DNA from 3 places in the Rhizobium sp. CB3171 genome. Region 1 is predicted to be linked to each of the others. Evidence: riboswitches for the same ligand, from Rfam matches in the RefSeq annotation. Region 1 holds a riboswitch; each other region holds the start of a gene.
The links. Region 1 has a riboswitch for thiamine pyrophosphate ahead of QA648_RS26005 (hydroxyethylthiazole kinase). Riboswitches for the same ligand answer to the same signal wherever they lie in the genome.

Region 1 (7,456 bases):
CGCCGGAAAAATTCGCCGTATTCGCCTCTCGTAGAAACGCACGATGCTGAAATCGTCGCGAGCAACCTCACCCGAGATCAGCGAAGCCATCAGGAACCCGGAGATGACGAAGAAAACATCGACGCCGACGAAACCGCCGCTGAACCCCGGAATGCCCGCGTGATACAGCACGACTGGCAGGATCGCCAGCGCGCGAAGCCCGTCGATATCGGCGCGATATTTTAAATGGCCTGGAATAGGCTGGCGCACGAACTCCGGAACAGGAGAATCACGCAGTACTATGAGATTCAATCTTATTCTCCGAAGGCCACGAGGGTTCTGCGTCTGGCGTGGCCAAGCTGTTATCGCGGCGAGCTGACGTTAAACTGAAAACTCACCGCAGCGACTTAGGTTCAGCCCATATTCGTCTTGTTCGGTCGCTTAGCTGAGGTTTGGTGGATTTCAGCGGGTTGTAAGGAAGACCTAATAGCTCTCGATAAGCTGGGGTCGGCGAGGAGTGTGAAGAGCTGATATGACCAACATTACACTCCGCAACGTGGTCAAACGTGTGGCGCTTCTTAACCTCGGCTATTTCTGTGTCGAGTTTGTGGTCGCGCTGTCCATCGGTTCGGTATCGCTCTTTGCCGACAGCGTCGATTTCCTCGAAGACACGTCGGTTAATCTCCTGATCCTGATGGCACTAGGCTGGAGCGCCCGCAATCGCGCCCGCGTTGGCATGGCTCTTGCAGCGATCCTGCTCGTTCCCGGGCTGGCGACCATCTGGACCGCCTGGAAGAAATTCATGATGCCGGTTGCGCCGGAACCGCTGCCCCTATCGCTGGCGGGCCTCGGCGCGCTCGCCATCAATCTTTCCTGCGCCATGATGCTAGCCCGTTTTCGCGCGCATGGCGGCAGCCTAACCCGGGCAGCGTTTTTATCGGCTCGCAACGACACGCTCGCCAATGTCGCCATCATTGCGGCAGGTCTCGTGACCGCATTTCTCTGGAATTCCGCCTGGCCGGACCTGATCGTCGGCATCGCCATCGCCGCCATGAACGCCGATGCGGCGCGTGAGGTATGGACGGCGGCCAGGGGCGAACATAGTGCCGCCGCCTGAGATGCCCTGCTGTCGCCGCTTCGGTGGGATGCTAGGCTTGGACGCCTGACGTGCGGGCCATGCTCGGCTGGGATGCCAATTGCGCGGCCATGTCAGCCGTTCGATCTAGGACCGTCATTGCCTGTGAGATGAGCTCATCAAGCGCATCGGCACTCTCACAAGCCCGCACGATCAACGGCGCACTCAGGCATATCCTCAAGGCACTGGCGGGCATGTCACCGAAATCGGCGCAGCGAACGGGCTGACCGAGACGCACCGGTGTAAGGCCGTTCTGCTCGACGGCAAGGTTCTTGTACACCGCGGCCATCTCCGTCGCCGTCAGGATGCCGTCCTGATGGGGATTGCGCAGATAGAATGAGAAGATCGAAGGTATTTCATCCCAGCGCGGGGCGTGCGAGTCGCCCCACAGGCTCTTCCGGTCTATCGGCCGGCTATCGAGCAGTTCGAAGGCGCTATCGTGCTTCAGCCGCTCTCCGACCGCCTCTGCAAAAGTGTTCAGCACCGAAATCACCTTTTGCTCAGGCATGCCAACGAAGCGCTCCAGTTCCAACAGCGCCGCCTTCCATCGCAGCAAGAGGCCGAAATTGGCGTGATCTGGCAACGCGTCCCGGGCCACCCAGCCTTCCGGCCAATCCGCTTTCGCGCAATAATCGGCAAAAGCCGGAGACAAAGGCCGCTGTTTCAAGCGATCCGACATCCGAGGCGGACACAGCAGCGCCCCGCTGAAAATCGGACCGGCCAGGAATTTGGAGCCGGTGACGGCCACAAGGAAATCATGGGCCAGATAGGCACGGATCGTTGCCCCGGAGACGCGAAACTGGCAGGCATCGATCATGATATCGAGCATAGCGCCGAAGCGCGCTTTCAGGCGAAAGACCGTTTCGAGGCCTGGCGCCAGCAGGCTGGTCTTGGAAACATCCGTGACGACCAAAAGGCATCTGAGTTCTGCCGCGCGGGCAAGCTCGATCAACCCCCTCAATTCCAATTCTATCTCTTCTTCGCTCCGCAACGTGCCATCCGGATTGCGCACCGCGACCGTCGTATTTCGCGTGGCATGTCCCGGGCTTAGTTCCTCACCCTTGGCGACGGGCCTATTGCTGCTGACGCGGCTCATGAAGTGACGCCCGGCTGCGGCAGTCATCACCCCGCTCCCGGTCTCGTTGCCCATCAGCGTGATGGTCATCAAGGTCCGATCGTCCTGGCGCGCCAGCAGCTCCGCAGCGAAAAGATGGATATCGGTGCCTGACGTCGCCATGACGGCATCCACCCGCGAAGGCCCTGAGCCTTGATCGAGGCCAAGCAGATGCAGCAGTTTCGTCCGCATCCGCGCGATATCCCGCGCGTAGATGTCGGTCGCAGCCCGCGTTTCCATCTCCCGCAAAAGATCAGCATAATAAGCGCCGACCGCCGCGAAAGCCGGTGCGGAAATGGTCGATGCCGTCGAGGAGCCGAAGGCCAGATCCTGCGGCCGGGGCGATGGCCCGTAACCATACATGTTGAGACCGGTTGCAGCGTCGCACTCCAATCTCTCGTCCCCACCGGAAATCAGGCAGGTGAGAAGCGCATCCTTGTCCTTGCCGGACGGCTTTAACGGCGCGCCTGCGGTCTCAGCCATTTTGCCGTTCGGGGCAAGGCCGGGGGCGTAGTCGTCAAAGGTCTTCAGCATGCGGAAACATTCCTCTCACAGTCCTGAGATCGAAACGCGTCAAGCGCCGCGATCTGCACGAGGCCCGCAGGATGATTTCGGGCACGGAACATTAGGACAAATAAGATGGAGCGAAGCTGACTTGCCGATGGGACGCAGATGGCGGCACCAACGATTGCTCGATATTTTCCGCACGAATGGGTCATCCGGCAAGCGCAGGCGCGGCCCCTCTACGGCGAAAAGCTCATTGAGCCTCATGACAACATCGAGAATCGATCAACTCTCCCTGCTGTTGCCGAAGCTCCAAACGAAAAAGCCTGCCGCGGGAGGAGGTGCGGCAGGCTTTCGAAAAGAACCGAACAGTAGCTGGGAGGAGGAGTGCTACTGTTCCCGCAGACGACCTTGGGAGGAGGATAAGGGCGCCTACATCACGAAGGGATGCGGGAGGAGGTGCATCGCTTCGATAACCAAGATCATATCGCAGATTTGCTCAGTTCATAGGCATTTCTTTGCAGGGCAGGCATGCGTTATGCGAAAAGCGGGATGCTCCATTAGCATCGACTTACATTGAAAATGCGGGAAACCGCCGACAGCGTGCGCAAAACAAAAGCGCCCGCTCGGGAGGAAGCAGGCGCTGACGAAAAGTCGAAGTTATGGCGTTTATGAGCCGTTAGCGAGCAACCGCGCCACGAGCGATGTTGCGGATGTCGCCGCGGCCGATACCGAGGTCATCCAGTTCGCGCGTGGACATACGGCCCAGTTCGGCGACCGTTTGACGATACTTCCGCCAGTTGTTGAAAGAGCGTGCTACGTTCATGATGATCCCCTTTCTTCGGGCATTCGAAGCCGAGCTGCCGTCCGTGGCGCTCCCCTTTGCTTCGATGAGAGGTATATAATACGGCACCCTCGGTTATTGCAGCGCCAAGGCTTCACTGCACCCATGCAAGTAGCGCATGGGTCTGAAGGCGGCCCATTCTGTCACTTCAAATTCTCTCTCCGGACCAGGCCAACCGAAACATCTTTAGGGTTGACCTTTGTCAGCCCATTAGCATTCTTGCCGGTGAGCAACCGGCAAGAATTGCAGGCGCGCGTTGCTCAGACAATCAATGGCGCAAAAATAATTCGCTGCACGTGTCGTAATCTCACGCGGCCGTTCGTCATAATCGGGAAAGCGCCAAGCGGTTCACCGTTCCAGGCAATTCGATTGCCCTTCTGAATTCAAACTCAAGGCAGCACCATGACGACCGAAAGCCAGACTTTTGCCGATGTGGAACAGGATATTCCCACCGTGGAAGACCATAGTGCCCGCAACAAACTCGTTATAGCCCTGCTGCTGGTGTCGGCTTTTGTCGTCATTCTCAACGAAACCATCATGGGTGTTGCGCTCCCCCATCTGATGGCGGATCTCGATATCACCGCGAGTGCCGCTCAGTGGTTGACCACGGCCTTCATGCTGACCATGGCCGTCGTCATCCCGATCACCGGATACCTGCTGCAACGGCTCAACACCCGGCCAGTATTCATTCTCGCCATGTCGCTCTTCAGCGCCGGTACGCTGATCTCGGCGCTGGCGCCGGGTTTCGCGGCGCTTGTTCTCGGGCGGATCGTGCAAGCCTCGGGCACGGCGATCATGATGCCACTGCTGATGACGACAGTGATGACCTTGGTGCCGCCGGACTCCCGCGGCAGGACCATGGGTAATATCTCGGTCGTCATTTCCGTGGCGCCGGCCATCGGGCCCACCATTTCCGGCCTCATCCTTTCGGCGCTCGAATGGCGCTGGCTGTTCCTCCTGGTCTTGCCGATCGCGTTGGGCGCATTGACGCTTGGCGCCTTGCGGATGAAGAACGTGACGGTTCCAACCACCGCGCCGATCGATATCTTTTCGATCATCCTCTCAGCCATCGGTTTCGGCGGTTTCGTCTACGGCCTCAGCGGGCTCGGCGACGCAGCACTTCGCGCGCCGGTGGTGTCGCCATGGATTCCGCTCCTGACCGGCGCTGTCGTCATCGCGGTTTTCGTACTGCGTCAGTTGCATTTGCAGAAACAGGATAGAGCGCTGCTCGATCTGCGCACCTTGACCACAAAAACCTTCACGATCGCTGCTGCCATGATGGCCATTCTGATGATGTCGATGTTCGGCGTCTTCATCTTGCTGCCCATCTATCTGCAAAACGTGCTGGGATTGTCGACGCTGCAAACCGGACTGCTGTTGCTGCCCGGCGGGCTGATCATGGGCCTTTGCGCGCCGACCGTCGGGCGCCTGTTCGACAAACATGGTCCTGCGCCGTTGATCATTCCGGGAGCCATCATGCTCAGCATGGTGATGGGCGGACTGGTTTTCATTCAGCAGGATACGCCGTTTTGGATGCTGCTGATCGCCCATATCGTGCTCAGCATCGGTCTTGCGCTGATGTTCACGCCGCTATTCACCGTCAGCCTGGGATCGCTACCGCCAAACCTCTATTCGCATGGCAGCGCCATGCTCGGTGCGACCCAGCAAGTCGCCGGAGCCGCCGGCACCGCGCTGTTTGTCGCGATCATGACGCTCCGGTCCACCAGCCTCTCCGCCAGCGGCGCCAGTATCCTTACGGCAACGACCGGCGGCATTAAGGCGGCATTTCTCTGTGGGGCGATCATCTCGCTGGGAGCGATCGCGGCGGCCTTGTTCATCAGAAAGCCAAAACACGGGCCGGAGGCGGGCCACCACCACTAGAGACATTCAACGCTGCGGAAGCTCGGTCATCTCGATACTGCGATTTGCTGGTGACAGGGCGGTCTTTCTCTGCGAAAAAGACGGTGATGAGAGACAGGGGCGCCCGTCGCGTGATGGGCTGAGAAGCACCCTTTGAACCTGAACCAGATAATGCTGGCGGAGGGAGTCGCTCGGGGTCTCGGCGTGCTCTTGTCGTTGTCCCCTTCGCGTCTCGCCCCGCCCGAAAGGGGCGATATGCAAGATAAAACCACTCCCGGCGCGCTGCTGACGGCCATGCGGACAAACCCTCCACTGGTGCAATGCATCACCAACTTGGTCGCGACGGCGTTTGCCGAAACGGAGGTCGGCGAATTCGCCGCAATCTCCGGTGCGTTGTCTACCGGCTGGATCAGAAAGGCACGCCCATGATCCGAAACGTCCTCTCCATCGCCGGCTCCGACCCCTCCGGCGGCGCCGGCATTCAAGCCGACCTGAAGACATTTTCGGCACGCGGCATCTACGGCATGGCGGCGCTGACCGCGTTGACGGCCCAGAACACGCAAGGCGTTTCCGGCGTTCACCCCGTTCCTCCGCAGTTCGTCGCCGATCAGATCAAGGCGATCTTTGCCGATATACGCGTCGATGCCGTCAAGATCGGCATGATTGCCAATGCGGCAATCGCCGAAGCCGTTGCCGATGCGCTCGCTCCCCATCGAGGCGTGCCGATCGTGCTGGACCCCGTCATGATCGCCAAGGGCGGTGCAGCGCTGCTTGCCGCGGATGCCGTCGACGTCCTGACCAACCAGCTTCTTCCCCTGGCCACGCTGCTGACGCCCAATCTGCCGGAAGCGGCGGCGCTTCTGCACGAACCCGTTGCCGAAAATCGCGAGACGATGGCGCGGCAGGCAGAAAGCTTAGCAAAGCTCGGCCCGCTGGCCGTTCTGGTCAAGGGCGGGCATCTTGCCGGCAATGAAAGCCCTGATGTTCTCGCAAGCCCGGAGGGGCTGACCTGGTTCGAAGCCGGTCGCATGCCAACCAAGAATACGCATGGAACCGGCTGCACGCTGTCCAGCGCCTTGGCGGCGGAGATTGCAAAGGGTTCGACACTGACGGAAGCTGTTGCCACCGCCAAGCATTATCTTGCGGGCGCGGTTGCGGCGGCCCAAACGCTCACCGTCGGCACCGGTCATGGGCCGGTCCAGCACTTCTACGAGCTTTGGCCATAAAGCTGAACGGCGACATATGTCGACTAACAGGCGAACATACGTCCTTTGCCACGCAGTTGACGCAAGTTTTAAGTGCGATATAATTAAAAATCACCACCATTAAAAGAGTGAACACATGATCAAGTTCTTATTGATGATGAGTGTCCTCGCTTTTGGAATTGCTGGTTTTGTCGTCGTTGACGAGAACCGAGCAATGGCCGCTGGTCCCTGCAATTCATCAGCTCAAAACTGCCCCTGAGAGATAGACCTCGGACGCCTGGCGATGAACGATTTGATCTACGCGGGCGCCATTGCAGCCGGAGCGGTGACGCTGCTGATCGAGGCATTTCGGAATTTCAACTCGCAAACCGGCGACCATCCATTCTCGCTGCACCCGATTCTCAAAGAAGTCGAGGTCAGGAACCTCTGCACGACCGGCGAGATTATCGCCGGTTTCACCTTCTATGCTGCCTTATACCTTATCGTCTACGCCGTGGTCTTGGGGTCGGCAGAGGTGTATGACCTGTTATTGAGCGCGAGCAAGGCCAGAAGCGAAATCGGTGCAACCGACAACGTCCTGTTGCCCGCAAGTGACCCGTCGGTACTGTCTGCGACGAGCTACGGCAAACCCATCTTCGTTTCTGCCCTCTTAATTTCATTCCTGTCGATTGGCGCTGTCAAACCCATCGAAGCGACGATGAGAAGTCTTGCTCATCGGATGGCCGGCATCCCCCGGGGCGTCTACAGGGTCATAGAGAGTCTACGCAGCGTGGACTATGAGGAGTTCCTAAGAGATCAACCGGGATTGTTGGTCA
Region 2 (7,456 bases), on a different replicon from region 1:
TGACATGCCGCTGCTCGCCATTGACCAGCAGGTTTTCACCGCGGCCGTCCGTCAGGTAGTTGGCGAGCGTATCCTCCGGATTGAGGTCTTCGCGCTTCTGGTCGAGGGTGGCGATCTCCAGATTGGTGCCGAGCTTGACGGTCCCGCTGTCCGGCGCCAATTGGCCGGTCAGCATCTTCAGGAGCGTCGTCTTGCCGGCACCGTTCGGACCGACGAGACCGATACAGTCGCCTCGATGCACCCGAATCGAAAACGGCGCGACGATAACGCGCTCGTCATAGGTCTTGGTGATCTTGTCCGCCTCGATCACCAGCTTGCCGCTTTCCTGCGCGTCGGCAGCCGCTGCCTGCACCGTGCCCTGCGGCCCCTTGTGGCCGCGATGGCGGGCGCGCATGTCCTGCAGCTCGCCGAGGCGGCGCATATTGCGCTTGCGCCGCGCGGTCACGCCGTAGCGCAGCCAATGCTCCTCGCGCTCGATCGCCTTGCCGAGCTTGTGCTGTTCCAGCTCCTCGGCTTCCAGCACCTGGTCGCGCCAGGCTTCGAAAAACGCAAAGCCGCGATCGAGCCGCCGCGACGTGCCGCGATCAAGCCAGACGGTCGCAGTCGAAACCTTTTCCAGGAAACGCCGGTCGTGCGAGATCAGCACCAGGGCGCTGCGGCTCTTCTGTAGCTCGCCTTCCAGCCATTCGATGGTCGGCAGATCCAAATGGTTGGTCGGCTCGTCGAGCAGCAGGATATCCGGTTCCGGCGCAAGAACGCGGGCCAGAGCGGCACGGCGCGCCTCGCCGCCCGAGAGGTTTTTCGGATCCTCCTCGCCGGTCAGGCCAAGATGGGAGAGCAGGTAGGTGACGCGATAAGGGTCGTCGCCCGGTCCGAGCCCGGCTTCGGCATAGGCGGCCACCGTCTTGTAATCGGCAAAGTCCGGCGCCTGTTCGAGATAGCGCACTGTCGACGACGGATGACGGAACACTTCGCCGGACTGCGCCTCGACGAGGCCGGCGGCGATCTTGAGTAGGGTCGACTTGCCGGAGCCATTACGGCCGACAAGGCAGATCTTATCGCCCGGCTCGACCTGCAGCCCGGCGCCGGCCAAGAGTGGCGCGCCGCCGAAGCTCAGAAAGATGTCGTCGAGTTTCAGAATGGGAGGGGCCAAGATCAGACTCCGCTGAGATCATAGGGGCGGGCAAGGACGATCGCCCTGCCGCTGCCGAGCGAAAGGCGCACAGTACCTTCAGCCACATTGGAAATGGTGCGCGACGCGCCGAAGGGCAGATGGAAATCGCGCAGGGGATAGCGGGCGTTGTGAATGAAGAGACCCTTCAAGTCGCTGAAGCCCAGAATGGAAAACAGCGAGCCGGCCGGCAGCGCCAGTTCCAAGTCGCCCGGCAGCAGCGGCACGGCCTCTTCATCGCCCGAGGTCAGCAGCACGTCGAAACCTTTTTCGGCGAGCTGAACGCCATTGAGCAGATGCTGGATCGCATGATCCGAACGTTCCCCACCCATGGCGCCGGCGAGGATCAACCGCTTCGCACCGCGATTGATCGCTTCCGATACGGCAATCTCGCCATCCGTCGCTGCCTTTGCCTCCGGATAGGGCTGCTTGGGCACATCCGGAAATGCACCGTGCAGATCCGCCGGCGTCGAGTCGAAATCGCCGACCCAGAGCTCGGGCGTCGCATTGAGCGCCACGGCATGGCGCATGCCGCCATCTGCCGCAATGAAACGGCTGCCCGCGACCGCCGCGCGCAGCCGGTCCGTCAGGCGAAGCTCGCCGCCAAGAAGGATAGTGAAGGTGGTGGATTGGCTCATGTGCCAAGCCCATAGCGCAAAGACGCGTCCTAAGGGAAGAGCGCTGTTGGCAAGAACGGCGGTGTCAGCCGTTCAGCCGTCTGTTTCCTTGATGCGCGCCTGGAAAACCTGCTCGTAACCGCTGACGAACCGATCGAACAGCAGCGAGAAAGTCTCGATGTCCTCGGTCGACCAGTCGGCAATGATGCTCTCGATGACCGAAAATTTCTGCGCCTGGATTTCGGCGAGCAGCCTTTGGCCCAGCGCGGTCAGCACGACCACGATGCGGCGCGCATCCGCCTGCGAGGCTTTGCGGCGCAGAACGCCGCGGGCGACCATATCAGCGACGATGCGGCTTGCCCGCGATGGATCGATGCGCAGGATGTCGGCGATGGTCCCGACCGTGACTTCGCCGGCCTCTTCCGCGCGCCTTACGGCATCGATAACGTCGAGATGCGAAAGCTCCAGGCCCGGCGCAACGTTCTGGATGGCAAGCCGACCGATCATGCGGCGGCCGGTCATCAGGCGCATGCGGGTCATCACCTGCCCGATGCGCAACCGGTTTTCATCTTCGGGCAGCGGTGAGGCTTCAACTTCTCGTGTGTTCGTCGCTGATGTCATCATTCCAACATATCAGAGACGGATAGGAATTAAAATATGCAAACAGCATTCACTTGCCATTGACAGTTATATGCTGATAGCACATATATTGTTCCGGAACATTCGCTTTCGAAGACCTGTCCGAAAACGCCATGTTCCGCATTCAGGAACCGGGGCGTTCCCATGCGTTCGGTCGAGCGCATAGCGTTTCGGGCAAGCTCGGATTTCTCGTTCCATGGATATGCAGACCACGCCCGCGCCACTCGTGGCGGATCATCGCCGCCGGCTGATTCTCTTCTTTTTCCTGATGACCGCCATGTTCATGGCAACCCTCGACAACCAGATCGTATCGACGGCGTTGCCGACCATCGTCGGAGAATTCGGGCACTTGGAACGCTTCGGCTGGATCGGCTCGGCCTATCTGCTGGCCCTTTCCGCCTCGATGCCCGTTTACGGCAAGCTCGGTGACCTTTTCGGCCGCAAATATGTGATGATGACCGCGATCGCGATCTTCACCGTCGGTTCGGCGGTCTGCGGCCTTGCAATATCGATGAATACGCTGATCGCCGCCCGCGTGCTGCAGGGCCTTGGCGGCGGCGGCATTCTGGTCTCGATCTTCTCCGTCAACGCCGATCTCTTCGAACCGCGGGAACGCGCCCGTTATCAGAGCTATTCCAGCCTGGTGCTGATGGCTTCCGGCGCCATCGGCCCCGTTCTCGGCGGCACGATGAGCGACCTCTTCGGCTGGCGCTCGATCTTCCTCGTCAACCTGCCGATCGGCTTTATCGTTCTGGCCGGCCTCGCCTTCATGCTGCCGTACCGCAAACCCGCCCGCAAGCCGAAGATCGACTATGCCGGCGCGCTCCTCCTTGCGCTGACGACCACCAGCATCGTGCTTGCCGCTGACGGCACGGAGCTCTTCGGCTCATTGCTTTCGCCGCAATGCCTCGGGATCACCGCCTTCGGCGCGCTCTGTGCGCTGGCCTGGGTTTTCGTCGAACGTCGCGCGCCGGAGCCGATCGTGCCGATGACACTGTTCCGCAACCCGACCTTCGGCCTGCTGCTGATCAGCTCGGTCACCAGCGGCGCGGTGGCAATCGGCATGGTCAATTATTTCGCGCTCTTCCTGCAGACGACGACCGGCCTGTCGCCATCCATGGCGGGCCTGCTGTTCATCCTGTTGACCGGCGGCATCGTCTGCGGTTCGCTTTCGGCCGGCCGGCTGATCTCGATGAAGGGCCGCTACAAGCCCTTCGCCATCGCCAGCGCCGCCTGCAGCACCATCGCCTTCGCCACGCTGGCGCATGTTCACGCCGGCACGCCGATCGTCTTCATCGGCGCCCTGATGCTGCTGCATGGCATCGGCATCGGCCTGGCACAACAAGTCCCGGTCATTGGCGTGCAGAATGCCGCAGCCAGCCGCGACGTCGGTGCCGCCACCGGCGCCGTGACGCTCTCGCGCATGGGCGGCGCCTCGATCGCCATTTCCATCTACGGCGCCATCATCGCCGCCAAGCTCGGCAATATCGGCGTTTCCATCCCCGGTGTCGCCAATATCGAGGAACTGACGCCGAAGATGATGGCGGCCCTGCCGGACGCCACGCGCGAAAGCGTTGCCAATACCTATGCGAGCGCCTTCAGCCCACTGTTCATGACGGCCGCCGCCATCTGTTTCCTCGGCCTGCTGACGGCGATCTCATTGAAGAACGTGCAATTGCCCGGCGCCGCCAAGAAGCTCGACAGCCAGGCGGCTGCGCACGCGGCCGAGTAAAACGAACGTACTGCAATCGACAGGGGAATCATTCCCCTTGTCATCGCTTCGTCACAGGAATAAACCTGCCAACGCTCTAACGGGGTGCCTTATGTCTTTCGAAGACATCTGGCTGAGAGGCTTTCACCGGCCAACCCGCGGAACCTGATCCGGCTAACACCGGCGGAGGGATTAGACGCGTGACAAAATCATGGCGCCCTTTTCCCGTTCAAAACGAAACCAACGAGGAGGCGCTGTCATGCCCAACCGATCGCTATTGTCACTGTTTACCGGCTTGGCTCTCGCCGCCGGCGCAACGCTTTTCGCCGCCCCGGGCGCCGAAGCCGCCGACAAGACGCTCACCATCTACACCTATGAAAGCTTCACCGCCGACTGGGGTCCGGGCGCCAAGGTCAAGGCCGCCTTCGAGAAGACCTGCGGCTGCACGGTCAATTACGTCAGCGTCACCGACGGCGTGGCGCTGCTTTCTAGGCTGAAGCTGGAAGGCACGGGCACGAAAGCGGACGTCGTTCTCGGCCTCGACACCAACCTCGTCGACGAGGCCAAGGACACTGGCCTGTTCGACGCCAGTGGCATCGACACATCAGGCCTGAAGGTTCCGGGCGATTTCAAAGACGACGTCTTCGTCCCCTATGACTACGGCCATTTCGCCGTCGTCTACGATACGCAGGTGGTCAAGAATCCGCCAAAGAGCCTGAAGGATCTGGTCGAGGGCGATCCGTCGCAGAAGATCGTCATCGAGGACCCCCGCACCTCGACGCCGGGCCTCGGCCTGCTGCTCTGGGTCAAGTCGGTCTATGGCGACAAGGCGGCCGATGCCTGGACGAAGCTCAAGGGCCGCATCCTGACCGTCACCCCCGGCTGGTCGGAAGCCTATGACCTCTTCACCAAGGGCGAGGCACCGATGGTGCTCTCCTATACGACGTCGCCGGCCTATCATATGGTCGTAGACAAGACCGACCGCTATCAGGCGGCCGCCTTCTCCGAGGGCCACTACATCCAGATCGAAGTTGCCGGCCCGATCAAGTCGTCGGCGAACAAGGAGCTTGCCCGCGACTTCCTGAAGTTCATGGTTTCGCCCGGCTTTCAGGACACCATCCCGACCAATAACTGGATGATGCCGGTCTCGGCGACGTCCGAGCCGCTGCCAGATGCCTTCAGCAAGCTGGTCGTCCCGTCAAAGACCTTCCTGATGAGCCCCGATGTGGTCGAAAAGAACCGCAAGGCCTGGATCGACGAATGGCTGGCCGCCACCAGCACCAATTGATGCCGAGATGCTGCTGACGGCGCCGGAGAAAAGACATGCCATCGCCGGCGGGGCCTTCAGCCTCGCCGGTATCGTGTTTTTCATCGGCCTTGCCATCGTCACCCTGCTTGCCGCCGGCATCGAATCCGCCGACGGCAATCCGCTCACCGATCCCTATCTTCTGCGCGTGCTGCGCTTCACCCTGCTGCAGGCAACGCTGTCCACCCTACTTTCTGTCGCCCTCGCCATTCCGGTCGCCCGCGCGCTGGCGCGGCAGCCTCGCTTTCCCGGCCGGCTCTGGCTCATCCGCCTGATGGCCGTTCCCATGGGCCTGCCGGTGCTGATCGGCGCGCTGGGCCTGCTCGGCATATGGGGGCGTCAGGGCGTTCTCAACCAGCTATTGACGGGGCTCGGCCTGGCGCAGCCGGTCAGCATCTACGGGCTGACGGGCATCCTGCTGGCGCACGTCTTCTTCAACCTGCCGCTCGCCGCCCGCCTGATGCTCGCCGGGCTGGAACGCGTGCCGGCGGAATATTGGCTAATGGCCGGTGGCCTCGGCATGCGCCCCGCCTCCGTCTTTCGTTTCATCGAATGGCCGGTGCTGCGCGGCCTCATTCCCGGCATCGCCGGCCTGATCTTCATGCTCTGTGCCACCAGCTTCACGCTGGTGCTGATCCTCGGTGGCGGCCCGGCCGCGACCACGCTCGAGGTGGCGATCTATCAAGCATTGCGCTTTGATTTCGATCCCGGCCGCGCCGTAGCCCTGTCCCTTCTGCAAATCGTGGTGACCGCCGCCATTCTCGGCGCCATGGCCTTGCTTCCAGCGCCGGACGATCACGGGCTGACGGCAGGCCGCGCCGTGCGGCGCATCGATGGAACAGTGCCCGCCGCCAAACTGGCCGACAGCACGCTGCTCCTGCTCGCCACCCTATTCATCGGCCTGCCGCTCGCCTCGGTGGTCGTCACCGGCCTCAAGGCAGATCTTCTGAGGCTCGTCAGCCAGGCGATCTTCCTGCAGGCGGCCTTGACCAGCCTCACAATCGCGCTTGCCGCCGGCATTTTGGCGGTCCTCATCTCCTTCGCCATCATCCGCGCCCGCGCGGCGATAGCGGCCGAACGCCGGAAAGCGCCGGGCCTGGGCGCCCTCGCCTTCGCCTTGAGCGGCACGTCCTCCCTCGTCTTGCTGGTGCCGCCGATCGTGCTGGCGACCGGATGGTTCCTGGCGCTGAGGCTGTTTGGCGATCCCGCCCGATTTGCGGCGCTTCTGATCGTCGCCATCAACGCCCTGATGGCGCTTCCCTTTGTCATCCGCGTCATCGAACCGGCCCATGCTGTCCATCGTCGCCGCACGGAACGTTTGGCCGCAAGCCTCGGTCTTCAGGGCCTCGCGCGGTTGCGGCTAGTGGACTGGCCCGGCCTGCGCAAGCCGCTTTTTACGGCGCTCTCCTTCGCCATGGCGCTGTCGCTCGGCGATCTCGGCGCCGTCGCTCTCTTCGGCTCCGATAGCCTGGTGACACTGCCTTGGCTGGTCTACAGCAAGCTCGGCAGCTATCGCACCAACGATGCGGACGGACTTGCTTTCATTCTGGGGCTGATATGTCTACTCCTGACTGTCGCCGGCACGGCCGGTCAAGGCAGGCATGAGGACGAAGGCAGGCGGAATGACCGATAATCAGCGCACGGGACAACGGGGCATCACAATGACCGGGGTCGAATTGCGGCTCGGCACCCATGATTTCCGCTTCGATTGCGAACTGCCGCAAGGCCGGATCATCGCTATTACCGGCCCGTCCGGATCGGGCAAATCCACCTTCCTCAATCTGCTCGCCGGCTTCGAGACGCCCGACCGTGGCCGCATCATGCTTGCCGGGCAGGATGTCACTAGGCTGCATCCCTTCGAGCGGCCGGTATCGCTAGTTTTCCAGGATAACAACCTCTTCGCCCATCTCGATCTCTTCACCAATGTCGGGCTTGGCATCAGCCCGTCGCTGAAACTCTCGGTGGACGACCGGCAAAGGATTTCGGGAGCCCTGACACGCGTTGGGCTTGCC
Region 3 (7,456 bases), 710 kb from region 1:
GATATTTCCGCACCGACGGGCGAGCAGGAAAACTCCTCTTTTTCCTGCTTCCCGCCGAAGCGGTATCAGATCGTCAATCTCCGACCGCTTTCGGCGTCGAATAGATGGACATGCGGCGCGTCGATGGAAACGCGCAGCGTATCGCCGGGTCGGGCATTGATCCGTTCCCGGAAGATGCAGTTGACATCACTGCCGCCAAACCTGACGGTCATCTGCGTTTCATACCCGGTCGGCTCGATCACGATGATTTCCGCCGGCAGACCGTTGGCGTCGAGCGCGATGTATTCCGGACGCAGCCCATAGACGAGATCCCGGCCCTTTGCGCCAGCGGGCGGATTTGCCACCGGCAGGACAGTTCCGTCCGACGCGATGAACCGGCTGCCATTCTCCGCATCGAGGCGGCCTTTGATCATGTTCATCGCCGGCGAACCGATGAAGCCCGCGACGAAAAGATTGGCAGGCGTGTCGTAGAGATCCAGCGGCTTTCCCACCTGCTCGACGACGCCGTCATGCATGACGACGATCTTATCGGCCATCGTCATGGCCTCGATCTGATCATGCGTGACGTAAACGGTCGTGGTGCCGAGACGTTGATGAAGCTCCTTGATCTCCGCGCGCATGGCGACCCGGAGCTTGGCATCGAGGTTAGAAAGCGGTTCGTCGAAAAGGAAGACCTGCGGATCGCGCACGATCGCCCGGCCCATGGCGACACGCTGGCGCTGGCCGCCGGAAAGCTGGCGGGGATAGCGGTCGAGAAGTTTGGTAAGGCCCAGGATTTCCGCAGCCTTCTTGACACGCATATCCATGTCGGCTTTCGGCGCGCGCTTAAGCATCAGCGAGAAAGCCATGTTCTGCGCCACCGACATATGCGGATAGAGCGCATAATTCTGAAAGACCATGGCTATGTCGCGGTCACCCGGCGCTACACCGTTGACGGCACGATTGCCGATACGGATCTCGCCGGCGGAAATGTTCTCGAGGCCGGCAAGCATTCTCAGAAGCGTGGATTTTCCGCATCCCGACGGTCCGACCAGGATCACGAACTCCCCGTCGGCAATCTCGATATTCACGCCCTTGATAACCGGGAACGCCCCGAATGATTTCCTGACATCGACAAACTCGACACCTGCCATAAAAGTCCCTCCCAGAACTTGTCACTTCCTTGGCCCTGCCGGTCATCTCCTCCTCCGAGACATTCACCGCCAGAACGCCAACCAATTCAATTTCGACGTCCTATCCCCTTCCGACGAGCGGCATCTTTGTCGCCATCACGGTCATGGTCAGGACGTTTGCCTCCAGCGGAAGGCTTGCCATGTAGACGACCGCGCGAGCGACATGCTCGGCGGAAATCGTCGGTTCGGTGGCAATTTCTCCGTTCGCCTGCAGCACACCGGAACTCATCCTCGCGGTCATGTCCGTTGCGGCATTGCCGATATCGATCTGGCCGCAAGCGATATCGAATGGGCGTCCGTCGAGCGCGGTCGATTTCGTAAGGCCGGTGATCGCATGCTTGGTCGCGGTATAGGGGGCGGAATTTGGCCGGGGCGTTGTCGCCGAAATCGACCCGTTGTTGATGATGCGGCCGCCGTGAGGCACCTGCGACTTCATCAGTTTGAAAGCCTGCTGCGTGCAAAGAAACGCGCCGGTGAGGTTGGCCGCGACCACGCCGTTCCACTGGTCGAAGGTGAGCTCTTCGAGCGGTATCGCAGGCGCACCGCTGCCGGCATTGTTGACGAGAAGATCGAGCCGGCCGAATTCGGATTTGATCTTGCCGAAGAGGTCAGCGACCTGTTCAGGAGCCCCGATATCGCAGACAATCGCCCGCATCGTGCCGCCAGTCTCGGCGGCGAGTTCGCTGGCTGCCTTTTCCAGCACATCATGACGGCGCCCGGTGAGGACAACGGTATAACCTTCAGCGCTCAGCGCTTTGGCGATGCTGCGGCCGATGCCGGTACCTCCGCCGGTGACAAGGGCGATCTGGGTTTTTGGTGCGATTGCGGGCTGCGCCATCTCAGATTTTCCCTCCAAGTTCATCATCGATGTGGATCCTTATGATCTCATCGAAATTGGTTTCCGCCCTGAAGCCGAGCGCCGTTGCCCGCCGCGCATCGAAATCCGTCGCCCATCCGGAAACAATCGAGCGGATTGTGGGGTCGATCTCACGGCGGATGAGTTTGACAGCCTTTTCGCCGGCGACGCGGCGCAGAGCCTCGATCTCCTCGCCGACAAGTGCGGACAGCCCGGGCATGGTGAGATTTCGGCGCGGTCCGATCTCGCTGCTGTCGATGCGTGCGGCATGGATGAAGAAGCCGACCGCGGAGCGTGGGCTGGCAAACCAGTGTCGGACATTCTCGTCCACCGGCAGCACGGCTTCCTGATTGACAAGAGGCTCGCGCAGAATGTTCGAGAAGAAGCCGGAGGCGGCCTTGTTGGGCTTGCCGGGGCGGATGCAGATTGTCGGAAGGCGAATGCCGATGCCGTCGAAGATGCCGCGCCTCGAATAATCGGCAAGCAGCAGTTCGCAGATCGCCTTCTGCGTACCGTAGCTCGTCAGGGGGGTCGTGAAGAAATCATCGCCGATCTTCTCCGGAAAGGGTTGGCCGAAAACAGCGATCGACGAGGCAAAGATGACGCGGGGGTTATAGGGCTCCTTCAGCCCCTCGTGCCGGATGGCCTCGAAGAGCGAGCGCGTGCCATCGAGATTGGTGTGGTAGCCCTTATCGAAATCCGCCTCGGCCTCGCCGGATACGATCGCCGCCAGATGAAAGATCATATCCGGCCGCAAGCCGGAAAGCTTGGTGGCACTCGCGGGATCAGAAAGATCGGCCGTCATCGCCGTGGAAACGGATACAAGCGCGGCCGGAACCGGCGGCGGAACAACGTCGACAAGCGTCAACCTGTCGATCCCGCGGCCAAGCACATCTGCCTGCAGACCAATCTTCTCCACCAGCTTGCGGCCGATCATGCCAGCCGCCCCGATAACCATCACATGCATATCAGCCAGATCTCCTCATGCTCAGCGGCTCAAACCGTATTGCCGGTATTGCCGGTCGCCAGCAGAACCTTGGTCGTTTCGTAAATACGCGTCAGATGATGCCGGAACGCGTCGACGACGGCATCGCGGTCATGCCGTGCGAGAGCCTCGTAGATCGATAGATGATCGTCGTAGCTCGCTTCGATAGCGCCCGGCTTGGACATGGCGTTGCGGCGGTAATTCATCATGTAGGTGTATAGGTCAGTGACAAAGTCGGCGAGCAGCGGGTTTCCACCGGCGCGATAGATCGCAACGTGGAATTCGCGGTCGCAAATGAGGAAACGCATCACATCGTCTCCGCCAAGCCGCTGCGCCTCCAGAAGAGCCTGCAACTTTGCCAGCGTCGCATCGTCGATCCGTTCGGCAGCATCCCCGACGACCTTGAGCTCGACATGGAGACGGGCCGCGTGAACCGACTCCAGATCGTAGCTGTCGATTGCGTTGGGAGAGGCGATCGTCACCGTGATGTGGCTGAGGTCGACCTTGCAAATGCGGCTGCGGCTGCCATGCGAAACCGCGATGATACCCTGCGCGGCCAGGGTCTGGATGGCGCCGCGCACCGTTTCGCGGCTGACATGGAGAACGCTTGCCAGTTCGCGCTCGCCCGGCAACTCGTCGCCCGGCCGCAACATGTTGGTTGCTATCAGGACCATCAGCTTCTGAGCGATAACGTCACGCGCCGTCCGGCGGGCGAGACCACGCGCGATATTCGGCACCTCGGTTAAGATCGGACTTTCGTCCATCACACCCTCCGGTCCACTGGTTGGTCCAGCAGATCAGTTTATTAAGAATGGTTGAGCAAATCAGTCAAGCCAATTTCCTCCTGTAACCGCCAATAGGGACATCTTTCATCAGCCAGGCTCGGGACAGAGATATCGCTCGACGTCTGAGCCGCAACGAGAGCGAGCTTGACATCATTAGCAGCGGCCCTTTACGATCACCGACATTCACCAGGGGGGTCCCGGCAAGGGGCTGAGATACTGCTGAACAATACGGCTTTGCCGATTGTGGGCGCAGTGACCCGTTGAACCTGATCCAGTTCATACTGGCGTAGGGACGGTGCAAGCGCTCGAAGGCTTTGGATTCATGCGTGGAATCCGTGCCGGCGTCTTTCCATCATTCCGGCTGATTGACTGGGTCTCCAACTGCAATTTGGAGCCTCAAACCATGACCATTGCCGCAAAGAATCTTACCCCGACCGTCACGACTGGCCCGATGCCGGCATCGCGGAAGATCCATATTTCTGGAGATATCCATAGCGATATCCGCGTACCGATGCGCGAGATCAGCGTCCATCCGACCGCAGGCGAGCCGCCTGTCGTCGTCTATGATTCCTCCGGTCCCTACACGATAGAGGGCGCCGAGATCCGCATCGAGCAGGGCCTGCCCCAACTGCGCCGTGACTGGGTGCTCGCCCGCGGCGATGTCGAATCCTATGTGGGCCGCCATGTCCGCCCCGAGGACAACGGCTTTGTCAGCGGCGAACGGCTCACGCCGGAATTCCCAGGGCGACGCCGGCCGCTACGTGCCAGGGATGGTAAAGCCGTCACCCAGCTCGCCTATGCACGGGCCGGTATCATTACGCCGGAGATGGAGTTCATCGCCATTCGCGAAAACCTCGGCCGCAAGGCCAACGCCGAAGCACTGATTCGCGACGGCGAGAGCTTCGGCGCTCATATTCCGGATCATGTCACACCGGAATTCGTCCGCCAGGAAGTCGCCGCCGGCAGGGCGATCATCCCGGCCAACATCAATCACCCCGAAAGCGAACCGATGATCATCGGCCGGAATTTTCTGGTGAAGATCAACGCCAATATCGGCAACTCCGCCGTCACGTCATCGATGGCGGAGGAAGTCGAGAAGATGGTCTGGGCTGCCCGATGGGGCGCCGATACCGTCATGGACCTTTCGACCGGCCGCAACATCCACAATATCCGAGAATGGATCATCCGCAATTCGCCGCTGCCGATCGGCACGGTGCCGCTGTATCAGGCGCTGGAAAAGGTCGGCGGCATCGCCGAAGACCTCACCTGGGAAATCTATCGCGATACGCTGATCGAGCAGGCCGAACAGGGCGTCGATTATTTCACTATCCATGCCGGCGTACGGCTGCATTACATCCCACTCACCGTCAATCGCGTGACCGGCATCGTCTCGCGCGGCGGCTCGATCATGGCCAAGTGGTGTCTTCACCATCATCGCGAGAGCTTCCTCTACGAACATTTCGAGGAAATCTGCGATATCTGCCGCGCCTATGACGTCTCCTTCTCGCTCGGCGACGGCCTGCGCCCCGGCTCGATCGCCGATGCCAACGACGCGGCGCAATTTGCCGAACTCGAAACGCTCGGCGAGCTAACGAAGATCGCCTGGGCGAAGGATTGCCAGGTGATGATCGAGGGCCCCGGTCACGTGCCGATGCACAAGATCAAGGAAAACATGGACAAGCAGCTCGCCGTTTGTGGCGAGGCGCCTTTCTATACGCTCGGGCCGCTGACGACCGATATCGCGCCGGGCTACGATCATATCACCTCGGGCATCGGCGCTGCCATGATTGGCTGGTTCGGCACGGCCATGCTCTGCTACGTCACCCCGAAGGAACATCTCGGCCTGCCCGATCGCAATGACGTCAAAACAGGTGTCATCACCTACAAGATCGCCGCCCATGCTGCCGACCTTGCCAAGGGGCACCCGGCCGCGCAGGTGCGCGACGATGCATTGTCGCGCGCCCGCTTCGAGTTCCGTTGGGAAGACCAGTTCAACCTGTCGCTCGATCCTGACACCGCCCGCAGCTTCCATGACGAAACCTTGCCAAAGGAAGCCCACAAGGTTGCGCATTTCTGCTCGATGTGCGGCCCGAAATTCTGCTCCATGCGGATTTCGCACGATATCCGCGCCGAAGCGCAGAAGGAGGGGCTGGACGCGATGGCGGCGAAATACCGTGAGGGCGGCGATCTCTATATGCCGATCGACACCCCAGCCCATAAGGCAGACTGACATGCGTGTCCTTGTGAAGGGGGCCGGCGTCGCCGGCCTCACGGTCGCACGCGAATTGCACGCCCGTGGTGCGAAAGTGATCGTTTTCGACCCGCACCCAAACTTCGCTCGCGCTGCTTCCTGGCTCGCCGGCGGCATGCTCGCGCCTTGGTGCGAGCGCGAAAGCGCCGCTGAGACCGTGCTTAAACGCGGCCTCGATGCCGCCGACCGGTGGGAAGCGATTCTGCCGGGCAAGGTCGTCCGCAACGGAACGCTGGTCGTCGCATCGACCCGCGACCATGGAGAGCTGAGGCGATTTGCCAGCCGCACGACCTGCTATCAATGGGTGGAAGAGGACGACATTGCTGCACTCGAACCCACTCTCGCCACTCGCTTCAGACATGGCCTGTTCTTTCAGCGTGAAGCTCATCTGGATCCTCGCCAGGCGCTGCGCGCGTTGAAAGAGCTGTTGTCGGCAGAGGGCGTCGTCTTTACCGACGAAGATGTGAGCGAAGACGATTTCTCCGATATCGTTGATTGCACCGGTGCTGCCCGCATCGGGCAAAGTCGCAATCTGCGCGGCGTGCGTGGCGAAATGCTCTATCTGCATACAGAGGAGGTTACGCTCGCCCGGCCCGTTCGCCTGCTGCATCCGCGCTTTCCCGTGTATATCGTCCCCCGCGGCAAGGGCCTGTTTATGGTCGGCGCGACGATGATCGAGACCGAATTCGACGGCCCGATCACTGCGCGCTCGATGATGGAACTGCTGAACGCAGCCTATGCGCTGCATCCAGCCTTTGCGGATGCCACTATCGTCGAAACCGGCGCCGGCATCCGCCCTGCCCTCCCCGACAATTTTCCGCGAGTAATGCGGGAAGGCAAGGTCACATACCTCAACGGTCTTTATCGCCACGGTTTTCTGCTGGCGCCGACAATGGCGGCAGAAGCCGCCGATCTCGTCTTTTCCGAACGGACGACGCAAAGGAGTTTCCAATGCACCTGATCATTAATGGCGAAGCGCAGACGATCGCCGCCACGACGCTTTCGCAGCTTTTGGCCGCCCTCGACTACGAAGGCGACTGGCTGGCAACCGCCGTCAACGGCGAACTCGTTCATCGCGAGGATCGCGACGGACATATTCTGGTCGACAACGACAGGATCGAGATCCTGACACCCATGCAAGGAGGCTGACCATGCTCGATCTCTACGGAAGCCAAATCGGGTCGCGACTTCTTCTCGGCACCGCGCGCTATCCCTCGCCAGCAGTCCTCGCCGAAGCGGTCAAGCGATCAGGGACCGAGATCGTCACCGTATCGTTGCGCCGCGAAGCGGTCGGCGGTCGCAACGGTGGCGCATTCTTCGACATGATCCGCGCGCTCGACGTTCGCGTTCTTCCCAACACGGCCGGCTGCCATGGCGTATCGGAGGCGGTGCTGACCGCCAAGATGG

Region 2: linked by a shared signal. The riboswitch ahead of thiB (thiamine ABC transporter substrate binding subunit) and the one ahead of QA648_RS26005 (hydroxyethylthiazole kinase) in region 1 are both predicted to bind thiamine pyrophosphate.
Region 3: linked by a shared signal. The riboswitch ahead of thiC (phosphomethylpyrimidine synthase ThiC) and the one ahead of QA648_RS26005 (hydroxyethylthiazole kinase) in region 1 are both predicted to bind thiamine pyrophosphate.

The regions. Positions count from the first base shown of each region.
Region 1 covers NZ_CP121653.1:1,434,459-1,441,914, forward strand. Annotated here, with positions in the region: gene QA648_RS25980 (acyltransferase family protein) at 1-291, opposite strand, end outside; gene QA648_RS25985 (cation transporter) at 512-1,096, shown strand; gene QA648_RS25990 (hypothetical protein) at 1,128-2,762, opposite strand; gene QA648_RS25995 (DUF1127 domain-containing protein) at 3,412-3,558, opposite strand; gene QA648_RS26000 (DHA2 family efflux MFS transporter permease subunit) at 3,979-5,457, shown strand; TPP riboswitch at 5,543-5,639, shown strand; partial or broken gene QA648_RS26005 (hydroxyethylthiazole kinase) at 5,692-5,775, shown strand; gene thiD (bifunctional hydroxymethylpyrimidine kinase/phosphomethylpyrimidine kinase) at 5,862-6,662, shown strand; gene QA648_RS26015 (hypothetical protein) at 6,925-7,456, shown strand, end outside.
Region 2 covers NZ_CP121652.1:3,342,204-3,349,659, forward strand. Annotated here, with positions in the region: gene QA648_RS16265 (ABC-F family ATP-binding cassette domain-containing protein) at 1-1,153, opposite strand, end outside; gene QA648_RS16270 (thiamine diphosphokinase) at 1,156-1,809, opposite strand; gene QA648_RS16275 (MarR family winged helix-turn-helix transcriptional regulator) at 1,882-2,409, opposite strand; gene QA648_RS16280 (MDR family MFS transporter) at 2,624-4,159, shown strand; TPP riboswitch at 4,230-4,347, shown strand; gene thiB (thiamine ABC transporter substrate binding subunit) at 4,398-5,426, shown strand; gene thiP (thiamine/thiamine pyrophosphate ABC transporter permease ThiP) at 5,434-7,077, shown strand; gene QA648_RS16295 (ATP-binding cassette domain-containing protein) at 7,067-7,456, shown strand, end outside.
Region 3 covers NZ_CP121653.1:2,148,866-2,156,321, forward strand. Annotated here, with positions in the region: gene ugpC (sn-glycerol-3-phosphate ABC transporter ATP-binding protein UgpC) at 66-1,133, opposite strand; gene QA648_RS29100 (SDR family oxidoreductase) at 1,234-2,010, opposite strand; gene denD (D-erythronate dehydrogenase) at 2,012-2,995, opposite strand; gene QA648_RS29110 (FadR/GntR family transcriptional regulator) at 3,025-3,777, opposite strand; TPP riboswitch at 3,977-4,109, shown strand; gene thiC (phosphomethylpyrimidine synthase ThiC) at 4,202-6,028, shown strand; gene thiO (glycine oxidase ThiO) at 6,030-7,010, shown strand; gene thiS (sulfur carrier protein ThiS) at 7,001-7,198, shown strand; gene QA648_RS29130 (thiazole synthase) at 7,201-7,456, shown strand, end outside.